2 regions of the Limnohabitans sp. genome follow, and region 2 is predicted to be linked to the other one. Evidence: predicted binding sites of a transcription regulator. Region 2 holds the regulator's gene; the other holds the start of a gene.
What was found. Region 2 encodes HrcA, which represses chaperone genes, less so after heat shock. Its sites were predicted from a motif close to TTAGCACTCNNNNNNNNNGAGTGCTAA; they were not measured.

Region 1 (11,091 bases), on a different contig from region 2:
GGGCTCCACGCGCCGGATCAGATCGGCCAGCGAATAACCGATCCAGGGAATCACCATCGACCAGCCTTCCACGCAGCGCAGGCGGTAAATGCGCTCTTCCATGGCACCCCACTTCAGCAGGTCTTCCAAGTTCACGCGGGCGGGCTTCTTCACCAAGCCCTCGATTTCCACACTCCAGGGGTCGGTTTTGAGGGTATGCGCCCGCTTGGCCGGGTCAGCTTTGTCGGTGCCGAACTCATAAAAATTGTTGTACGTGGTGGCATCTTTGTAAGGGGTCGGCTTGTCCATCACCACCCCACCGGACACTTTGCTGGGCACCGAAGGCAAGGACGCCAACTGCCCTGGCCCGGGCGTTTGAGCCCACGCTTCTGGCCAGCCCCAAGCCGCCAGGGCCAGACCCGCCGAACCGGTAACCGCCTGACGCATCAGCGCCCGGCGTTGCAGGTACACATTTTCAGGGGTGATTTCGCTGGCCACCGGATGCTGAAACCCGCAATTGGAAGATAAGATGATCATGGAGGGTCCTCTCAATTTGACTTTGCACGATTGTGAACTGTTCGCCCATCGCCGATCAGCACGCCCGCAACAAACAAGGGTCACGACCAGCACAACCGCAGGACCAGCAGCTTCACCCTGGCCCGACGACCACGGCCTGTTGGACAGGCGCCACGGCTTGCCCTGCCAACGCCAAGCTGAATGCTTGAGGCCCCGGATGGGCGCTCATGCCATCAGAGTGAGCCGTAGCTGTGCAGACCACTGAGGAACATGTTGACCCCCAGGAAAGCAAAGGTGGTGATGCCCAGGCCCACCAAGGCCCACCAAGCGGCCACGGTACCGCGCAAGCCCTTCATCAGGCGCATGTGCAGCCAGGCGGCGTAATTCAGCCAGACGATCAGGGCCCAGGTTTCCTTGGGGTCCCAGCTCCAGTACCCGCCCCAGGCCTCGGCCGCCCACAAAGCACCCAGCACGGTGGCGATGGTGAAAAAGGCAAAGCCCACGGCGATGGATTTGTACATCACATCGTCGAGGATTTCAAAGGAAGGCAAACGCTCGGCAACACGTCGTCGCCCAGCCAAAATACCCGCCACGATGAAGGCGGACACCCCAAAATAAACCATCCAGTAGCTGCTGGTCTGATCGTTGGCGGTTTGGCGGAACACCACCGGCTCAAAACACAACACAATGCCCAGCAGCCACAAGGGTGCCAGCTTGTACCAACGGGTTTCGGTGGCCTGCTGCTTGATCAGGTAGGCAAAAGCCACCATGGCAGCCAGAGCAAAGGTGCCATAGCCAATGAAGTTGGCAGGCACATGCAACTTCATCCACCAGCTTTTCAGCGCCGGCACCAAAGGTTGAATTTCGTGGGCCTCGCGCACCAGGGTGTACCACAGCAAAAAACCAACTGCGGCGCTGACCACCAGCATGACAAACGCCCCCAGGGCGCGTGTTTTGTACTGCGCTTCGTAATACAGGTAGAAAGCCGTGGTCATCCAGCAAAACATGATGAACACTTCGTACAGGTTACTGACCGGGATGTGACCGATGTCCGGGCCCAACTGGTGGCTTTCGTACCAACGCACCAAAGTACCGATCAGCGCCAGCCCCACCGCCACCCAGGCCATGCGCGAGCCCAAAGACTCCATCGCATCAGCTTGACCACGGATGAACACACCGGCCCAATAAAAAAAGGTGCTGATGAAAAACAGCATGCTCATCCACAGGATGGCCGACTGGCTGGACAGGAAATACTTGAGCAAGAACACCTGCTCGGAGCGGGCCAGATCACCCTGGTACAAATAAATGGCCAGCAATGACAAGCCCGTGACCACCCACATCAAGGTGCGCAAGGGACGCCAAAACCAGGCCAACCAGATCAGCGCAGGCAAACTGCCGATCAGGATGACCTGCTCATATACGTCCATGGCATGCTGGTAACGGGTGAAGGCAAACACCGTACCCAACAACGCCAACAGGGCAAAGCCCCAATCTAGCGCAGAACGGCTGGAAAAATAGCCTGGATTCAAAGTGACAGTCGTCATGTTGTTTTCTCCTGGCGGCCCAGCAAACGGGCGGTCAGTTGGTCAAATTCCCGGTCCACGTCCAGGGTCTTGCGGTTGGACGACAGGGCCAGGCTCGCCTGAGCCCCCTCACCCTGTGGCGACAACCAGACCCACAAACGTCGCTCCCGAACATACAGCATTGCAAAAATACCCAGGATCAAAAGGGCACAGCCCAGATAGACGATCGACTGGCCGGGGGCTCTGGCCACCTGGAAAACGCTGGCCTGCACCTGCTTGAAGTCTTTCAGCAAGAACGTCATCGGTGCGGGGTAAATCGGCGCATCGGACAGGGCCAGCACCGCCTGCGTCATGAAGCCCTGAACCTGTTCGGCGGGCAAAGGCTTGACGCCTGCTTGCTCGCGGGCCACCACATCCAGCTCAAACAAGGCCCCATTCAAAATGCGAACAAACATCTCACCTGCGCGGGCACGCTCGGCCTGCGGCACATTGGCTTCCAGAAAGTCAGCCAGCGCCTGCAAACCCGACACCTGTTGACCTTGCACCGGCTCCAGCCCCGCAAAAAGCCCCAAAGAGCGCGCCGCCGAATCGGCCAATTGCCGGGTCAACTCGGGGCGTTGTGGGTCCACCGCTTTGCGGGCATAACGTTGCGCGGCACGGTCGCGCAACTCAGGGGCTTGCAGGGCCGCACGCAAACGGATGAACCCCGTCAACTCGCTGTTTTCATCGGCAGGTGGGCGCAAGTAGCGAAACGGCTCACTGGGCGTCTCGCGCATGCCGAGCAAGAACACCGGCACACCATCGCCCGTATCCACCGGCAACATGTAGTTGTTGTATTCACGCGCCTGCCCTGCTGCATCGCGCAGCTTGTAGCTGACGCTGGGGCCCACATTGCGCAGGTCTTTGGTTTGCGTGGTTTTGTTGCCCGCGCCCAAACGCTCATCGATCGCACTGCGCAGGTCCACCTTGCGCACATCCACCCCTGTGCCTTGCGGGCCTTCTCCACCCGACAGGTTTTCCACATTGATGACGCGCAGCCCGGTGAACTCCAGGCTCATTTTTTCGTTGCCATTGCTCAGGTCGGTGCTGCCACCAATGGTGCCTTCCACTTCAAAGGACTTGGTGGCTGCCGCCATGGGTACGGCTTGCAGCTTGACGCTGGAGCCGCCGTCGTCAAAGCTGGACTGGTAAATGTTGATGCCTTTGAAGCTGGCCGGGTGGTTCACCTCAACTCGCGCTTCCTTTTTCTCACCCGTGGCCTTGTCGTGAATGACGATGTCGCTGGCAAACAGCTTGGGCATGCCGGTCGAGTAGTACTCGACAATGAACTTTTTGAGCTCAATGACAAAGGGCAGCTCCTGCAGCAAGATGCCATTGGACTGGTTCAGGATGGCGGTGCCCGACGCGGTGTCTTCAGCCACCAGCAAATTGGCGCGAAATGCCGGATTGCGCTCGGACAGACGGTGCTGCTCGGGCACATCGGCGATCAGGCCCCCGCCGTTGTAAATTTCCTTGCCGCCAAACCACATTTGGGCGCGCACCGCCAGGTCGCCATCGAGCAAGCCCCCCACACACACCAACACAATGGCCGAGTGCGCCGCGATGTAACCGATCTTGTTGACCGCGCCCGCCTTGGCCGCCAGCATCCAGCCCTTGCCTGCCGGGGTGTCCCGCTCTTGCAGCTTGACCTTCCAGCCGCCTGTGGCCAGCAAGGCCCCCAGTCGCTTGGCCGCCGCCTCGGGCGCTTCATTCAGATGACCCTCGGCCTTGTGGTGAAAGGCTTTGAGACTTTGCTCGCGGATGTTTTCCTTGTAATTCTTCAGGTCCACCAGAATCTTGGGCGTGTTGCGGGCGATGCACAAACTGGTGCTGACCACCAGAAAAGCCAGGATCAACAGAAACCACCAGGCACTGTAGACCGTGTTGAGCTTGAGGGTGGTAAACAACTCGGCCCAAAAAGGCCCGAACTGGTTGATGTAATTGTTGATGGGCTCGTTTTGTTTGAGCACCGTGCCGATCACCGAGGCGATGCAAATGATCGTCAACAGGGAAATGGCAAAGCGCATGGACGACAGCAGCTCAAGCACCGCCTGCCCTCGGGGCGAGCTGCGCTCGGAATCTGGGCGGGAAGCAACAGTCGTCATGGGAGATTCAATTCAGGGCAGACAAGGCAGGGGCAACACTGACCCCAATGAGAAAGGCCGGAAAACCGGCCTTGAACCATCGCATGTGAGCCTATTCTCAAATTGTGCCCCAGGCACAAGAGCCGAGGACAAAACCCCAGCAAGCGGCAGGGCAAAACCGCAGCAAACCGGCTCGGTCAGCGCAACCCCGCAATGTAATCGGACACCGCCTTGATTTCGCGGTCGTTCATCTTGGCCGCCACCTGGGTCATCTGCAGGTTGTTCTTGCGCACGCCGTCACGGAACTGAACCAACTGGGCAGCCGTGTACTCGGCGTGTTGACCGGCCAGACGGGGATACTGTGACGGCATGCCCGCACCATTGGGCGAATGGCAGCTCACGCAAGCGGCGATCTGACGGTCTGGAATGCCACCACGGTAAATGCGCTCGCCCCAGGCCACGGTGTCTTTCTGGCTGGCAAAGCCTGGCTTGGCTTTCTTGGAAGCCAGCCAAAAAGCGATATTGCGCATGTCTTCATCGCTCAAGGCGGCCACCATGCCACCCATGACCGCATTGGCGCGCTTGCCTGATTTGTACTCCTGCAATTGCTTGAGCAGGTATTCGGGGTGTTGTTGTGCCAGCTTGGGGTTGGCGGGCGTGCTGGAATTGCCGTCCGCCGCGTGGCAAGCGACACAGGCCTGGCTGAAAATGGCTTCGCCTTTGGCCAAGTCGGGCTTGGCAGCCTTGGCAGCGGGGCCGGCGGCAAGGGCAGAACCAGCCACCAAAGAGGCCGATACAACGGTGATCAGGAAAGAGAAAATCGACTTCATGGCGTGGTCCAAGAGTTGGCGCAAAACCCGAGGATTCTACAATGAGGCCCGCGTCTGCTCCCTGACGACCCAAGGTACCCTTTATTCATGAGCCTCCGTCCCCGCGTTCGCACCCCCGGCATCGCCAAACCTGCCGCCCCTCCTGTTGGCCCCGCCCATGCCACCCCGGCCCCCGCGCGGGTCACGCCTTTGGGCTGGATGCACACAGCCCGCTTCTTGACCACCGCTGCGCAGTTGCACCATTTGCCGGTGCTCGACACCCCGGAAATCGCCTTTGTGGGCCGCTCCAACGCGGGCAAGTCCACCTGCATCAACACCCTGACGCAAAAAAAGCAGCTCGCTTTTGCCTCCAAAAAACCCGGCCGCACCCAACACATCAACCTGTTCGCTTTAGGCAAACAAGGCATCACCGACACCGTGCTGGCCGATCTGCCCGGCTACGGCTACGCCGCTGTGGCCAAGATGGACAAGTTGCGTTGGCAGCAAGTCATGGCCAACTATTTGGTCAGCCGCGAAAATCTCAAAGGCATCGTCATGATGTGCGACCCACGCCACGGCCTGACCGAATTGGATGACATCCTGCTGGAAGTGATCCGTCCGCGTGTTGAGGAAGGCCTGAAGTTCCTGATCGTCCTGACCAAAGCCGACAAGCTCACCCGCGCCGAACAAGCCAAGGCCTTGTCGATTGCGCGACTGCAGGCTGGTGGCGGTGAAGTCAAACTTTTTTCAGCCCTGAAAAAACAAGGTGTTGACGAGGTGGCGCAACTGCTGTGGGACTGGACTCACCCGGCCGATGGTGCGGTTGCAGCCCCGGCGGCCGCTGCCCCCGCACCACAACCCGAAACCCTGGACGAGTGAGCCCAAGCGCCCACAAGCAACCCCTCAAGGACCGATCCCTGTGCAGTCTTCATCAACCAGCATCGAGACCTGGCAACAAGCGCTGCCCCACGGCATCACGCTGAGCTGTCGCGCCAGCGGCGAACCGGGCCGCCCGGTGCTGCTGTTTTTGCATGGCTTTCCGGAAGGTGCTTGGGTATGGGACCCTTTGCTGGTCCACTTTTCCAAACCCGAAAACGGCGGCTACCGCTGCGTAGCCCCCAACCTGCGCGGCTATGAACGCTCCAGCGCCCCAGACGATGTCAAGGCTTACCGGGCCAAGCACCTGGTGCAGGACATCGTGGCCCTGATTGGCCTGGAATCGGGCCATGCCCCGCTGGCAGCATTGGTCGCCCACGACTGGGGGGGTGCAGTGGCCTGGAACCTGGCCAACCAGCACCCCGAACGGTTGTGCCAACTGGTCATCATCAACTCGCCCCACCCCGGCCCTTTCCTCAAAGCCTTGCAAAATGACCCGGCGCAACAAGCGGCCAGCACTTACATGAACTTTCTGGTGCAGCCCGATGCGGCCGCGAAACTGGCCGCCCACGATTTTGAGCGCCTGTTCGGCTTCCTGACCGGGCAAGACAGCTCATTGGCGTCGCTGAGCCGCCAGGCGGTGTCGCCTGCCCCTTCATGGCTCACACCCGCGATCAAAGCCCAATACCGCCGAGTCTGGCAACACGGCCTGCAAGGCGGCCTCAACTATTACCGCGCATCGCCTTTGCGTCCGGCGACCGCGACCGACCCGGGGGCCAGCGCCGTGCAGATCCCGCCCGAAGCGCTGCACATCGGGGTGCCCACCCTGGTGTTGTGGGCGCAAGACGATGTGGCGCTGCTGCCCTGCTTGAGCGAGGGGCTGGACAAGCATGTGCCCGAACTCAAATTGGTGCCCATCGCCAATGCCACCCACTGGGTGGTGCATGAACAACCCCAACGCGTCATGGCTGAAATCGCCGATTTTCTGCAATCGCCGGCCACCACACCCAAGACCGCCCGGCCCACTCAATAAAAACCGGGCTCAGCTTCAGGCCGGGTCTTGAAACGCTTGTGGACCCAGTAATACTGCTCGGGCATGGTGTCGATCACCGCCTGCAAAACCTGATTCATGCGGGCGGTATCGGCCACAGGGTCTTGACTTGGAAAATCCGGCCAAACTGGCCCCACTTCCAGGCAATAACCTTGAGGCGTCATGCGGGTAGCGACGGTCAACACCCGGGCGTGCCCCAAACGCGCCAAACGCGACAAAGAGGGCACCGTGGCCGCCTGAACGCCATAAAAAGGCACAAACACAGACTCTTTTCGCCCGAAATCCATGTCGGGCAAGAGGTACAGTTTTTCACCATCACGCAAACCCGAGACGATCTGTTTGACCCCCTCTAGCCTGTCAAACAGCCTGATCCGCCCCGATCGGCTGCGCCCCTGGCGCACCCAATCGTCGAACGCCGGGTGACGCTGGCGGGTGTACATGCTGGCCATGGCCACCCCCTGAACCACGGTCAACGCCGTCCCCCCCGCATCCATGCCCACAAAATGCGGTGCCAGCATCACCACCGGCTCCGCTCCCTGCAAGGGACCCAGATCGCCTTGCACGCTCAAGCGCCGACGCAACAATTCGGGTGAACCATGCCACAACCATGCGCGGTCCAGCAAGGACTGCGTCAGCACGACAAAGTGACGCCTGGCCATTTGCCAGCGCTGCAGGGGGCTCAGGTGCGGAAAACACCAGCGCAGGTTGACCCAAACAATGTGCCGCCTCGACCGGGTCAAGACCATCAGCACATGCCCCAAGACCCAACCCAAAGCCCGCAAGAGCCGCAAAGGACAAGGCGCCAGCCAGCGCATCACAACAGGCACCCAACGCATCACAACACCTTGCGCGGGGCTTTGTAGCGGGCGTAAGCCCAAAGATACTGCTGCGCACAGGTCAACACCATCGCCTCCATCGCCTGATTGATCTGCACCACGGCCGTCTCCAGATCGCTCGACAAGTCGTGGCCCAAAGGGCGCGTGTGCAAGCGGTAGCCGCGGCCCCAAGGCAAACGCTCCCCCCAGATCAGCACCACCCGGGCGTCGGTTTGCAAGGCCAAACGCGCCGCCAAAGTCATGGTGTACGCCGGTCGCCCGAAAAACGGAAGCCAAACACCCATGCCCTCCGGCGGCACTTGATCGGGCAACAAGCCAACCGCTTCACCCGCACGCAAGGCCTTGATCATCTGGCGCACACCGGCCAAGTTGGTGGGCACCGCCTGCAGCCCCGGACGCTGCCGCACCAGGGCCATGAGCTCGCCCAAACCAGCGTGGCGGGCAGGACGGTAGAGCACCGTCAAGGGGCCATGTTGCGACGAAAATCGCAACGCCAGCGCCTGGGCCGTGACCTCAAAACAGCCCATGTGCGGGGTCAAAAACAGCACCCCTTGACCACTGGCATAGGCCTGCACAGCGGCGCGGTCATCGGCCCACTCCAAGTGCGGCATGCGGCCCAGCCACAAGCGCGGCAACTCGGCCGTCATGCACCCGGCCTGCCCCACAGCCGGCCACACCCTGCCCCAGCCCAAGCCAGCCTGGCGCGCATTGTCCAGAAAACGGCGTCTGTAACGCCCCGACAAGCACCAGGCCAGCCAGCCGCCCAGGCTGCCCAGCAGATGCAGGGCCCACAAAGGCCAATGCGAAAAAAAGCGAAACCAAAAAAGCATAAGGAGGTGATTTTGCCTTGAACCAGCGACCGCGCGACCACTTCACCCTGCTGGCCCTTGGGCCTGCCAGGCCTGCACCCGGCACTCGCCGCCGGGCATTACCTGTTTTCTGCCCTGCGCGCTACCCTTTCATGCCCGTCCCGCATCAGCGCAGAGGGTCTAACATGAACAAAAACCCGAAAACAACCCCAAACCGTTTATTTCATTCTTTTCAGCGTGAACAAGGCATTGATCATGAAAAACGACACCCTACACCCGCACTATTTCAGCACCAGTCAAGCCGCCAAAATGCTGGGCTTGTCGGTCGGCACCATCCAGCGCATGGTGGAAAACGGGGTGTTCAAAGCCTTTGTGACCCAGGGCGGCCACCGACGCATCCTGTCATCCTCCCTGACCCAGTATTGCAAGCAAAACGGGGTCACGGGCCTGATGACGGCACCTGACGTCCCCTGGGTGTGCGTCCTGCACGACAACCGGCATGTGCCGCCTGCCCTCGAAACAATGGCCCATTGGGCACATGTCAAGCTCATCACCCACCCGCTGGACTTGATGGGCATAGACACCTCAGTGGGGGTTTTTTTCATCGATGCCCGCATCCCATGGCTGCACACCAGCCCGATGCACCTGCAAGACAATTTGATGCAAACCCCCCACATCGTGGTCTACAACAGCGCCCATTTGCCCTCTGACAGCCCACTGCACCTGGCCCAAAAGATCAACCTGTTCGAGGGCGACATCAGCACCGACCTGGTGTACGGCTACTTGCTGGGCAGCTCAGAGTCCAGCGACAGCGATACGCCCCGCCCGCTTCACCAGTAAAAAAATGCCCCGACCTTGAAATCGACCCAAAAGCCCTTATCATTAGCACTCGATGGAGCTGAGTGCTAACAGCAACCCGCTCCTCAGATTTCAGCAGCACCCTAAACCGGTGCTTTTGTTTTTAACCCTTGTTTCAAATCCAGGAGATTCCATGAAACTGCGTCCTTTGGGCGATCGCGTGATCGTCAAGCGTATCGAAAGCGAAACCAAAACAGCCTCGGGCATCGTGATCCCCGATTCGGCTGCAGAAAAGCCCGATCAAGGTGAAGTCTTGGCCGTTGGCCCAGGCAAAACCAATGACAAAGGCGAGACCAAAGCCCTGAGCGTCAAAGTCGGCGACCGCGTGTTGTTCGGCAAGTACAGCGGCCAGACCGTCAAGGTCGGTGGCGACGAGCTGTTGGTCATGAAAGAAGAAGACCTGTTCGCGGTCGTCGAGTAATTAACTTAATTCAGGAGCTACAAAAATGGCAGCAAAAGACGTAATTTTCGGCGGCGAAGCCCGCGCACGCATGGTTGAAGGCGTGAACATTTTGGCCAACGCGGTCAAAGTGACTTTGGGCCCTAAGGGTCGCAACGTGGTTCTGGAGCGTTCTTTCGGCGCCCCCACCGTGACCAAGGACGGTGTGTCCGTGGCCAAGGAAATCGAACTCAAAGACAAGCTGCAAAACATGGGCGCGCAGATGGTCAAGGAAGTCGCTTCCAAGACGTCTGACAACGCTGGTGACGGCACAACGACTGCCACCGTATTGGCTCAAGCCATCGTGCGCGAAGGCATGAAGTACGTGGCCGCAGGCATGAACCCCATGGACCTGAAGCGCGGCATCGACAAGGCAGTGACTGCCCTGATCGAAGAGCTGAAGAAGGCCACCAAGGCCACCACCACCACCAAAGAAATCGCCCAAGTCGGTTCGATCTCTGCCAACAGCGACCACAGCATCGGCGACATCATCGCCAAGGCCATGGACAAAGTGGGCAAAGAAGGCGTGATCACTGTCGAAGACGGCAAGTCTTTGGACAACGAACTCGACATCGTTGAAGGCATGCAGTTCGACCGCGGCTACCTGTCGCCTTACTTCATCAACAACCCAGAAAAGCAAGCCGCTTTGCTGGACAACCCCTTCGTGTTGTTGTTCGACAAGAAGATCAGCAACATCCGCGATCTGCTGCCCACACTGGAAGCCGTTGCCAAAGCTGGCCGTCCTTTGTTGATCATTGCCGAAGAAGTCGAAGGCGAAGCCTTGGCAACTTTGGTGGTCAACACCATCCGTGGCATCTTGAAGGTTGTGGCTGTCAAGGCTCCAGGCTTTGGTGACCGTCGCAAAGCCATGTTGGAAGACATCGCCATCTTGACCGGCGGCAAAGTGATCGCTGAAGAAGTGGGCCTGACCCTGGAAAAGGTCACCCTGGCCGATCTGGGCCAAGCCAAGCGCATCGAAGTGGGCAAAGAAAACACCATCATCATCGACGGCGCTGGCGCTGCGATCGACATCGAAGCCCGCGTCAAACAAGTGCGCATGCAAATCGAAGAAGCCACTTCTGACTACGATCGCGAAAAGCTGCAAGAGCGCGTGGCCAAGTTGGCTGGCGGTGTGGCCGTGATCAAGGTGGGCGCTGCCACCGAAGTCGAAATGAAAGAAAAGAAGGCCCGCGTGGAAGACGCCCTGCACGCCACCCGCGCTGCAGTGGAAGAAGGCATCGTGGCTGGTGGTGGCGTGGCTTTGCTGCGCGC
Region 2 (11,091 bases):
CAAGGCGTTGAATTCGGCCTCATACTGTCCCAAAGATTGAAGGGTTTGGATGGTGCGGGACAGCTGGCGCAACGCGCCGCTTTCGCTGTCGCTCTCACCGCCTTCGAGCAAGGCCGTGCTCTGGTTGGCCCCATCGATCAAGGCTTGCGCGTTCGCCAAACGGCTGTGCTGGGAGCTCAGCTCTTGCCATTCGTCCACTTGCGGGTTCAGTTTTTCCAGTTCGCCGATTTGCCAGGCCAGGCGTTCGCGTTCGTTGGCCAAAGTGCTTTGTGCTTGCAGGGCATCGGCCAGCGTTTGCTGAGCCTGGCGCCAGGCCTGCCAAGCGGCTTTGAGCGGGCGCGTGTCGGTGCCCGCATAGGCATCGAGCAAGCCTCGCACCGCGTCAGGTCGTGTCAGGCTTTGCCAAGCATGCTGGCCATGGATGTCCAGCAACTGCTCACCCAGCTCGCGCAGTTGCGTGGCGGTGGCGGGGCTGCCGTTGACCCAGGCGCGGCTTTTGCCGCTGCTGTCCACCGTGCGGCGCAGCAGTAAATTGGCGCTGGCCTCAAACCCGGCTTCTTCGAGCCATGCCTGAATGCGGGTTGTGGGCTCAAACTCGGCACACACCTCGCAGCGGCTGGCACCTTCACGCACCACGCTGGCTTCGGCGCGGGCACCCAAGGCCAGTTGCAGGGCGTCGATCAGGATGGATTTGCCCGCACCGGTCTCGCCGGTCAATACGCTAAAGCCTGAGCTCAGGTCCAGCGCCAGTTCGTGCACGATCACAAAGTCGCGCAGGGTGATGTGCGTCAATGCCATGGTTCAATCGCCCCCGTTCCAGTGCATTTTTTTGCGCAAGGTGTCGAAATAATTCCAGCCTGCCGGGTGTAAAAAGCGCACTTTGTGCTCTGAACGATTGACCACGATCCGATCACCCAAAATCAAATCTGCCAGCGATTGCATGTCAAAGTTGGCGCTGACATAACGCCCCGCCACGATCTCGATGCTGATTTCGCAGGACTCGGGCAGCACGATGGGGCGGTTCGACAAGGTGTGCGGTGCAATGGGGGCCATGACCCAGCCGCCCATGGCCGGGTGCATCAAGGGACCACCGACCGAGAGTGAATAAGCAGTGGAGCCCGTGGGCGTGGCGATGATCAGGCCGTCGGCCCGTTGGTTGGACACAAACCGCCCGTCAACCTCGATCCGCAACTCGACCATGCCCGAGGTACCGCCCCGGTTGACCACCACATCGTTCATGGCCAGCGCGCTGAACACGCTGCGCTGGTCGCGCATGACGTGGGCTTGCAGCAAGCTGCGGTCTTCGGTTTGGTAATGGCCCTGCAGCATGGGCAGCAACACAGTCTGGTAGCTTTGCAGGGGAATGTCAGTGATGAAGCCCAGCCGCCCTTGGTTGATGCCCATCAGCGGCAGGCCATGGTGGGCCATTTGGCGGCCTATGCCGAGCATGGTGCCATCGCCGCCAATCACCAGGCCCAGATCGCACTGCGCGCCGATCTCGGCCATCTCCAGCACAGGGTATTGGTTCAAGCCCGTGTGCGAGGCGGTTTCTTGGTCCAGCACCACATCGCAGCCTTGCCGGGTCAAGAACTGGGCCACGTCGTCCAAAGCGCGGCGTGAACTCTCCAGCGCCCCGCCATGCGCGGTGGTGTGGTATTTGCCAAAGAGTGCAATGTGACGGAACTTGGAGCTCATTCGCAAATTACATCATTAAAATGACCAAATGCTAGATGAACGTGCCAAGTTATTGCTCAAAGCGCTGGTGGAACGCTACATCGCGGACGGCCAGCCTGTGGGCTCGCGCACGCTCTCCAAAGCCTCGGGCCTGGATTTGTCACCCGCCACCATCCGTAACGTGATGTCCGACCTGGAAGAGTTGGGCCTGATCGCCAGCCCCCACACCTCGGCCGGGCGCATCCCGACCAGTCGGGGGTACCGCTTGTTTGTGGACACCATGCTCACGGTGCAGCGCGACGGCATCGAAACCCCGGCCCTCACACCCGACCAGCCGCAAAAAGTGATTGCCAGTGCGGCCCACTTGCTGTCCAGCCTGTCGCATTTTGTGGGTGTGGTCATGACGCCGCGCAAGCCGTCGGTGTTCCGGCACATCGAGTTTTTGCGATTGTCCGAGCGGCGTTTGTTGGTCATCATCGTCTCGCCCGAAGGTGATGTACAAAACCGTATTTTGTTCACCGAGACCGATTACTCGCAAAGCCAGCTGATCGAAACTTCGAATTTTTTGAACACCCATTACGCAGGCATGGCCATCGAGCAGGTGCGCAGTCGGGTCCAGCAAGAACTGGTCAGCTTGCAAAGCGAAATCGCCACCCTCATGCAAGCGGCTGTGCAGGTCAGCACCGAGGCGCTGGCAGATGAACAGAACGAGGTGGTGATCGCGGGCGAGCGCAATTTGTTGTCGGTCAGCGATTTTTCCAGCGACATGGGCCACTTGCGACGTGCGTTTGAGCTGTTTGAGCAAAAAACCCACCTCATGCGTTTGCTGGACGTGTCCAGCCAGGCCGAAGGCGTGCGCATTTACATTGGCGGCGAAAGCCAGATCGTGCCCATGCAGGAACTGTCGGTGGTCAGCTCGCCCTACGAGGTCGACGGCCAGATTGTGGGCACCTTGGGCGTGATCGGCCCGACCCGCATGCCCTATGACCGCATGATCCAGATCGTCAACATCACCTCGCGCTTGGTCAGCAACGCGCTGAGCCAGTCCAAATAGGCCGCTGCCGCCCACTACAATCACAGCTTCGGTGGGGGCGTTAGCTCAGTTGGTTAGAGCAGAGGACTCATAATCCTTTGGTCGACAGTTCAAGTCTGTCACGCCCTACCATTTCAATCCACATCTCAGCCCACTTTGCACCGAGTGGGCTTTGTCGTCTCTGGGTTCAGGCTATCCTGTTCATGGCCGCAGGAACAAGCCCTGTTTGGATGGTGATGCCCTGCGCCTGCCGAATCGCATCGACCGTGGCCAGCGCCGTGGCTTCGGCGCCCGTGACTGTCAGCAACATCAGGTCTGGTGTGCCGTTTTCTGTGCCGGTGGGCAAGGCAAACAAGGCGTCTCCGTCCAGCGTGGTGTGTGTGGGTCGGACGCTGCGGGCCAGGTCGTCGTGGGCGCTCATGGCCAGGCGCTTGGCTTGGGGCTTGGTCAGGCTGGCATTGGTGGCCACCACGCCAATGGTGGTGTTGATACCCGACAGGAGGCGATGGTCGCGCCCGTCCGCCATCAAGGCGCGTTGAGTGTCCAGCAGGCGCAGCCCATCGACCGTGCGGGCACCGGCCAGCACCTGGCCCGTAGCGGGGTCCATCACATCGCCTACCGCGTTGCAGGCCACCAAAGCGCCCACCCCCCATGGATCCACCGCACCCACTGCACCGTCTCGGGCCAAAACGACAGAGCAGCCCATCAGTCGTTCGCTGAGTGTCGAGTGACCGATCAAAAGGCCAGGGGATCTACCATCGAACCATGGGCAGTACTTGTTTGAATGATTTTCAACCTCCAACAGGGTTTGTGCCGGTGATCAAGCAGCGAGAATATCCCTTGTGCGAGGTCAAGCCCAGCGAGGTGGTACGTCTTGTCATTGAATTGCGGTCGCATCCAAAGTTGCCCATAAAAGCTTGCTATAATTTATTCCATGATGCGGCTGTAGCTCAGCTGGATAGAGTACTTGGCTACGAACCAAGGGGTCGTGGGTTCGATTCCTGCCAGCCGCACCAAAATGGAAAAGATCGTTGATTCGTCAACGGTCTTTTTTCATTTCTGGGTCTTGTCGGTGTCCCACCTGGGTGTCCCACATGATCCGAGTCCCCCGCCTGAAGGTCAACCGCATGGGCGTGTACTGCCTGCGCGTAGTCTGGACAGACGAGGCGGGCAAGCGCCGCGAGGCATCGCACAGCCTGCGTACCAAGTCCCCCGAAATTGCCCGCGTTTTGGCCTTACAGTTCAACGAAGCCTATGAACGAAAGAGAAGCCAACGCCGCATGACGACCAAGAAGCCCGAGCACCTGCCCAACTTTGAAGACTTCGCCGCCAAGTTTGAACTGGACTTGTCGCGGGGAGTGATGAAGTCGGACGGCCCCGAGGGAGGGTGTCCTAAATTTTGTGTAAACGGTCAAATGGCAGGAAACTGCCGAACATCCAGAAAGATGAACCATGACCGTCAGCAACGAATTGATCGACCAGCTGCTCGCTGGCTATAAAAAACCTGAAGACCTCATCGGCGAGAACGGCCTGCTCAAGCAGCTGACCAAGCGCCTTGTGGAGCGCGCTTTGGAAGCCGAGATGACCGAGCACTTGGGTCACACCAAGAATGCCAGCGTGGCCAACGCCGCTGGCAATGCCCGCAACGGCAAAAGCAAAAAGACCCTCAAAGGCGACTTTGGCGAGCTGCCCATTGATATCCCCCGTGATCGCCACGCCAGCTTTGAGCCGCAGATCGTGCCCAAGCACCAGACGCGCTGGACGGGTTTTGATGACAAGATTTTGTCCCTGTATGCCCGAGGCATGACGGTACGTGAGATTCAGGGGCATCTCCAGGAAATGTATGGCACCGAGGTGTCGCCCACGCTGATCTCATCGGTTACGGATGCCGTCATGGACGAGGTCAAGGCTTGGCAGGCGCGTCCACTGGATGCGCTGTACCCGATCGTTTACCTGGACTGCATCCACGTCAAAACCCGTGACTCAGGCGTGGTGCGCAACAAGGCCGTATATCTGGCCTTGGGCATCAACATGGCGGGCGAGAAGGAAATCCTGGGGCTGTGGATTGCCCAGACCGAAGGGGCCAAGTTCTGGCTGCAGGTGGTCACGGAGCTCAAGAACCGGGGCGTGGCTGACATCTTCATCGCCTGCATGGATGGCTTGAAGGGCTTTCCCGAGGCAATAGAGGCTGTATATCCGCAAACGGCGGTGCAGCTGTGTCTGGTGCACATGGTGCGCCACAGCCTGAACTATGTGAGCTGGAAGATGCGCAAAGTGGTGGCCGCAGACCTGAAGACCATCTACAGCAGCGCAACTGCGGATGATGCCGTGCTGCGGCTGCAGGAATTCGAAGAAAAATGGGGCGCTGACTACCCGACCATTGTGAAATCGTGGTGCAGCAACTGGGAGCGGATCGTGCCGTTCTTTGAATATCCTCCAGAGATTCGGCGGATCATTTACACGACCAACGCCATCGAGTCGGTGAACATGAGTCTGCGCAAGGTGACCAAGAGCCGGGGCTCGTTCCCCAGCGATGAGGCATTGCTGAAATTGTTCTACCTGGCGCTGAACAACATCAGCAAGAAGTGGACGATGCCGCTCAGAGATTGGAAAGCCGCATTGACCCGGTTTACCATTCAGTTCGAAGGCAGGATGCCCAATGACTGATCTCAGCCCCGTTTACACAAAATGCCGTACACCCTCGATCAAGACGTTCCAAGACCTCACAGACAGCGTAAACGCCTGTGCAGATCGGGGCACCGTTCCCGGCAGCCGTGGCGGTGGCAACGCCCGTGAAGTGCAAGCCGAATCCGTCAAAGACGCGATCAACTTCCTAAAGTCCAACTAACTTGTGAACAAGCTATGAAATCTCACTTCAACAGGCTGGCTACGATCTTCACGATGCTGGCAATATCCATTAACGTAGCCGCGCAAAACAACCCCCTCACTGACGGCAATGCTGCTGCACCAGATGAATGGTTGTTGGTCAAGAAAGGCAACCCATGGTGGTACGAAACCAAGCCGAGTCCCACGCCTGTTCAGCTTCAAAAGCGCACACCCACGGCATCAGAACAAGCCATCATTGCTAAAGCACGCGCATTGGTGGCAAATCGGCCAGCCAAAGCGTTTGTATTGATGGACGGTGACACGGTACTGTATTCAGAAACAAAAGCGCCAGCGGACGCTGATTCCGTCTTCTTTGGCTTCTCCATGGGCAAGACGGTCACGGCGATGGCGGTGGGACAAGCCATATGCGCGGGAAAGCTCAAGCTGGACACCCGTGCCAGCGAGGTTGTGCCTGAACTCAACGGCAAAGCGTTGGGCAACGCCACGGTGCGCGACTTGCTGCGCATGGCATCCGGTGCGGCTGACCCCAACCCTGACAGTTCTGTCTGGACACCCGACCAGTTCAAAGAGTGGGGACGCGGCAATCTGAATCTGGTCAATCTGGTGACAGAGGACCGAATTGCCAAAGCAGCAAGAGGCGTTTTCTCTGAGTACAAACCGGGCGAAGTGACCTCGTACAAGAGCACCGATCCGATTCTGCTGGGTGTAATGGTCAGTCGCGCCACGGGTACGGTGTGGAGCCAATGGATTCAGGAACAAATCTTAAACCCAATGGGTGCGGCCAAACCGGGTCTGTACGTTCAAGACCGTCAACAAAACGGGCTGGCTGACAGCGGTCTGCGGATGCGTTTAGAGGATTGGATGCGGTTTGCCGTGTGGGTCAAGCGCAGTTCAAAGGAATCGGGTTGCTTTGGTGACTACGTGCGTGCGGCCATCAGCACTCAGATTTCGAATGGAAGTAACCCCAGTACCCGCAAAATGGGCAAGCTGTTTGGTGGCTATGGCTACTTCACATGGACAGAAAACAGCATTGTTCCGAACACGGCTTGGGCTTCTGGCTGGGGTGGTCAGCGCATTGGCTGGAATACAGACCCGAACAACAATCGGATGGTCATCACATTCAGCAACGTGGAAAGCTGGATGCCGGATGTTTACGAGCTTTCCAAGGGATGGAATTCCACTCCGTCACAGGTGGCTGCCATTAAACCAGCGGCGCAGAAATCAACATCCGTGGCGACAACATCAAACTCAGGCACTTCATGGCAAGGGCCGCTGTCAGGACGTGTCGAATTCGATTCCATCACGCCACCTGACCGCTGGCAGTTTGTCAGAAAGGTGATGGAGAACACCAAGCCAGTCAAGGTCTCTGGTGATTTGCTGATGCCACGCAACGTCAACGGAAAAGTACCCGCCGTACTGATCTCACATGACAGCGGTGGCGTTTCGGCCAAGCTCTACGACGTGTGGGCCAAAGAGTTGAACAATGCTGGCGTTGCCGTGTTCATCATCGACAGTTTTAAGCCTCGTGGAATTGGCAGCACCACGAATGATCAAGGCCAAGTGAGTGTCACGGCCGATGTGGCCGATGCACTGTACGGCCTGAAACTGTTGGCGACTCACCCGCAAATTGATGCAAAGCGCATTTTTCACATGGGCGGTTCACGCGGTGGAACAGCGGTGTTTGAAACCTATTGGGACATGGTGCGCAAGGCAGTCATCACCGACGATCTGAAATTCGCTGGTCACATCCCGTTGTACCAAGGTAATTGCAACACACGATTCCGGTTTGATCGTGGCAACACAAACAAGGCCCCCATGCTCGCATTCTTGGGTGGCGCGGATGACGGCACACCCGCCGATGCTTGCGTCGCCTACTACACAGAGTTGAATCGGGCTGGTGCAAACATCAAATGGAAGGTCTTGCCCGGTGCGCACCACGGCTTTGATGGTAGTAGCCAACAAACCTATCACGCGCAGGGCGTGACAGCAAAAAACTGTTCAATCGAAGTATTCCTGACCGATGTGAAGGGTGGCGGTCTTGGAGAGGCGCGAGACTACAAGACAGGTGCGGCCATCAATGGCTTTGCTGAATGGAACAAGGCTTTCAGTGCTTGCAATAGCCGTGGCTTTACGGCAGCGGCAAACTCTAGCGCCCGTGACCAAGCGGTCAAAGAGGTGCTAGCTTTTGTGAAGGAAAATTGACATGAGAGTTTCCACACTCCTTGGCGCTACTTTGTCAGTGGTGTTCGCTATCGGCACCGCCACGGCCCAGCAATCTCGCCAAGCATCAGCTTACGACAAAGCCCAAACCCGAACGGCGCTTACTCGCAGCGTGTTTTACCTACCGTTGTTTGGGTCTGTTTATCGAGAGAAATTCGCAGCCTTGGTTGCGCGCCAACCCGGTGTGCGTGGTGTCGTCATCCATAACCATGGTTGTGGTGGCATGTGGGGTTGGGAAACGACGGTGGCGCAGTTCTACTACCGCGAAGGTTTTGCGGTCATCACACCAGAGTTTGTGACACGAGAAGGCAACAAGATGGGCTGCCCCGGTGGTTCATCAGAAGAAATGCTTCGACGTGCCGGTGAGCGTGTACGTGAAGGCATTTACACCGCCATCAACCCAGCCAGGCTCGATGCGCGTGGTGATGACATTGAGGAAGTGATTCGATGGGTAAAGACGCTGACTCCATTGCCCATCTTTCTGAGCGGTCACAGTGAGGGTTGCCGCACTACCTATCACTGGAACCGGGACGATCAACAGGTCAAGGGTGGCATCTGCCATAAGCAAAGCGTCAATCGTCAATATGAACACATCTGGCAGTGGGACTCACGGCTTCCAATGTGGTCATCCATTGAAGACGAAGACCCTTGGGCAGGTGGCACGAAAGACCGTCCAGCGGTGGGGTTCCAAGAGAAATTCAAAGACAACCCGCAGAACCTGACGGAGTTTCGGTATCCGGGCAACAGCCATGACCCGCTGGTGCGGCAAGGTGAAGGCCAAAGCTTGCGCGAATGGTTGAATCGTCAAGTTGCGTTACCACCACTGAAAGGGCAAAACGGGTTTAACTATGAAGATGTATTGCCAGTGGTGCAGGAGGCTGTTCGCAAGGCCAACCAGTAGCACTGCACATCAAGCTTTATGAACCTTCACGAGACCGAAAAAATGCAGCCGAAATAGTCGAAAAAATGTGAACCATGTTGCCGCACTTGTTACAGTGCGTGGCAACACTTTTGGAGCCTGAGATTCAGCACAAAACAGCGGCTGCTTGTCTCGCTTTGCCGAAGCGAATTTCAGGCTCAGGCCGAAGCCAAGCGCGGTGGTTTTGGGTAGGGCTGTGCCAGCCATTCCACCGTTCCAGCTTATACACAAAACCGCTTTCTTTTGCCCAGTCTGGTACTTCAATAATTGAATGGGGTGCAATCACGTCTGCCCATCGTATTCCGCACTCCGGCATTGGGGGTATGGACATATCGAAACCGTACTGCTTCATCATTGCTTTACGCCGTCGGAAGTAGGTGGCATCGCTGTTGAAGAACTGCCGCATATCCCGACCCGTGAGCCACAGCGCAATCAGCATCTTGTGGCTGGCAGTTGCCGCCGCAAGTAACTGCTCCTGAACATGAATTGGCGGCAAGTCAGCAAGAGGGATACTTTCAACTACTTTGCGGTGTAGTTCGCGTGCCGTTTCAGGCATCCAACGCGTGCCCCTATTGAGTGGGTTCTTAGGATTGTTCAACATACGGCCACAGCGTGCTTCGATGCGGATACCCTGAGCCAGCACTTCGTCCATCATTCGGCCAAATTCAAGGCTCGTTCCAAAGCGCCCAAAGCTCATTGGCATATGGCCTAAAAGCTTGATTTTGTGCTTTGCAAGGCCATCCATAAAGTAATGAAATTTATCAGTAGTGTCCCAACGTTTTTCAGAGGAGAGAGAGCTGTTGAGGCTCAAATTCCGAATGTTTGTCAGGCTCGGTTGGTGTAAGTAGTTGATTTATTGGGGTTGTTTCAAACATGGTCAAGCTCAAGATTTGTAGGATTTCATGAAGACTGTTGGGCAGATGCAAGCGTTTCTTGGCAATGGCGATCAGCACGTATGTGCAGACCGCGATCCAGATTTGCGTCTTGACCGCGTTCTCGTTGGTGCCATAAAACGTCTTGATTCGCAGGTGCTGCTTGATCCATTTGAAAAACAACTCGACCTGCCAGCGCTGGCGATACAGGTCTGCAATCAACTCGGGCTTGAGAGCGAAGTTGTTGGTCAAAAATGTGATGCGCTTGCCAGTGTCGTCCTTGACCACCACACGTCGCAGCGTGGCGGGATAGTGTTGGCTGGAATAAAAGATGGTCAGCACACCCGTCTGATCGCACACGATGTTCGAGTTGGCCCGGTCTACGGGGTTGGAGTAGCGCCGCTTGAATTTGGTATTGGACTTGGCACGGGTGACGAAGAAGGCGTTGGCCTGATGAATCACAAACAGTCGCTGGAAATCCAAGTACCCACGATCGAGCAGGTAATAGGCGCCAGGCTCGATGTCCAGCAGGTCCAAGGTGTTGACCTCGTGGGTCTTGCCGTCGCTGATGTGAATGAAGGTGGGGATGGAGCCGCGCAGGTCCAACAGGGTGTGCAGTTTGATAGCCGCCTTGTGCGCGCGAAACGGTGCCCACGGATAAACCGACAAGCACAGGTCTATCGTCGTGGCATCGAAGGCGTAGACGGTTGCATCCAAGTCGATCGCCATCGGCTCTTTGGCATACAACGGGCGCGCCATGGCGATCAGGTGTTGCGCGAAGTCGGCGTAGATTTGCCAAGGCCGGGTTGCATTGGCGTTGGACAAGGTGTTGCGAGAAACTGTCTTGCAGCGCAGACCCATGTGATACAGCCGCTTGGCTTGGGCACGCAAATTGATCTCGATGTCGCGCAAAGACTCGCGGTAGGTCAACTGAGCAAAGGCCATGGCCAAGAACTGGTCCAAGCAGGTGAAGTCTTGAACCTTGTGATCGCCTCGGTGCTTGGCAACGCAGCGGCGAAACGTGCTCAGCGGCAAGAACGCCATGAGTTGAGAAAAAACGAGCTTGCCTTGGTTCATTGCGGTCCTTTGCGTGCGAACGCAAAAGACCATAAGTCATGGAATCGAAGTTCAAATCGAGACCAGACTGAAATGCCAAAAAACCAAGGTAAATCATTAACTTACGAAGTCCTGATGTGAAAACGTTGGGACACTACTGGAAATTTATCGTAAATGAGGACTTCACGGTCACGAGAATTCGGCCACAAGCGAACGCCAATCCCCTTCGGAATCGGTACGGCTTGAAGGGAGGCATTACCGTAACGTCGAATGTTGTCACACAGCACCCGCAAAATGGGAAAATTATTTGCTGGATATGGATTTTTCACTTGGACTGAAAACTCGATGGCACCCAATACTGCTTGGGCTTCTGGCTGGGGTGGTCAGCGTATTGGCTGGAACACCGATCCCGTCAACAACCGGATGGTCATCACATTCAGCAACGTGGAAAGCTGGATGCCAGAGGTTTA

Region 1: a site for HrcA is predicted at 9,405-9,431, ahead of groES (co-chaperone GroES). Genes of this name have one in related genera too.

Annotation. Positions count from the first base shown of each region.
Region 1 covers NZ_JAAVVW010000003.1:1,737,425-1,748,515, forward strand. The annotation lists gene msrP (protein-methionine-sulfoxide reductase catalytic subunit MsrP) at 1-516, opposite strand, end outside; gene ccsB (c-type cytochrome biogenesis protein CcsB) at 729-2,039, opposite strand; gene HEQ17_RS11680 (cytochrome c biogenesis protein ResB) at 2,036-4,162, opposite strand; gene HEQ17_RS11685 (c-type cytochrome) at 4,339-4,971, opposite strand; gene yihA (ribosome biogenesis GTP-binding protein YihA/YsxC) at 5,170-5,829, shown strand; gene HEQ17_RS11695 (alpha/beta hydrolase) at 5,870-6,859, shown strand; gene HEQ17_RS11700 (lipid A biosynthesis acyltransferase) at 6,853-7,713, opposite strand; gene HEQ17_RS11705 (lysophospholipid acyltransferase family protein) at 7,713-8,543, opposite strand; gene HEQ17_RS11710 (helix-turn-helix domain-containing protein) at 8,778-9,362, shown strand; gene groES (co-chaperone GroES) at 9,514-9,801, shown strand; gene groL (chaperonin GroEL) at 9,827-11,091, shown strand, end outside.
Region 2 covers NZ_JAAVVW010000002.1:233,996-245,086, reverse strand. The annotation lists gene recN (DNA repair protein RecN) at 1-798, opposite strand, end outside; gene HEQ17_RS01280 (NAD kinase) at 802-1,695, opposite strand; gene hrcA (heat-inducible transcriptional repressor HrcA) at 1,724-2,728, shown strand; tRNA gene HEQ17_RS01270 (tRNA-Ile) at 2,763-2,839, shown strand; gene HEQ17_RS01265 (P1 family peptidase) at 2,895-3,413, opposite strand; tRNA gene HEQ17_RS01260 (tRNA-Arg) at 3,647-3,723, shown strand; gene HEQ17_RS01255 (hypothetical protein) at 3,802-4,206, shown strand; gene HEQ17_RS01250 (IS256 family transposase) at 4,160-5,374, shown strand; gene HEQ17_RS01245 (hypothetical protein) at 5,367-5,555, shown strand; gene HEQ17_RS01240 (serine hydrolase) at 5,570-7,756, shown strand; gene HEQ17_RS01235 (hypothetical protein) at 7,758-8,675, shown strand; gene HEQ17_RS01230 (hypothetical protein) at 8,800-9,504, opposite strand; gene HEQ17_RS01225 (IS4 family transposase) at 9,476-10,642, opposite strand; gene HEQ17_RS01220 (hypothetical protein) at 10,916-11,091, shown strand, end outside.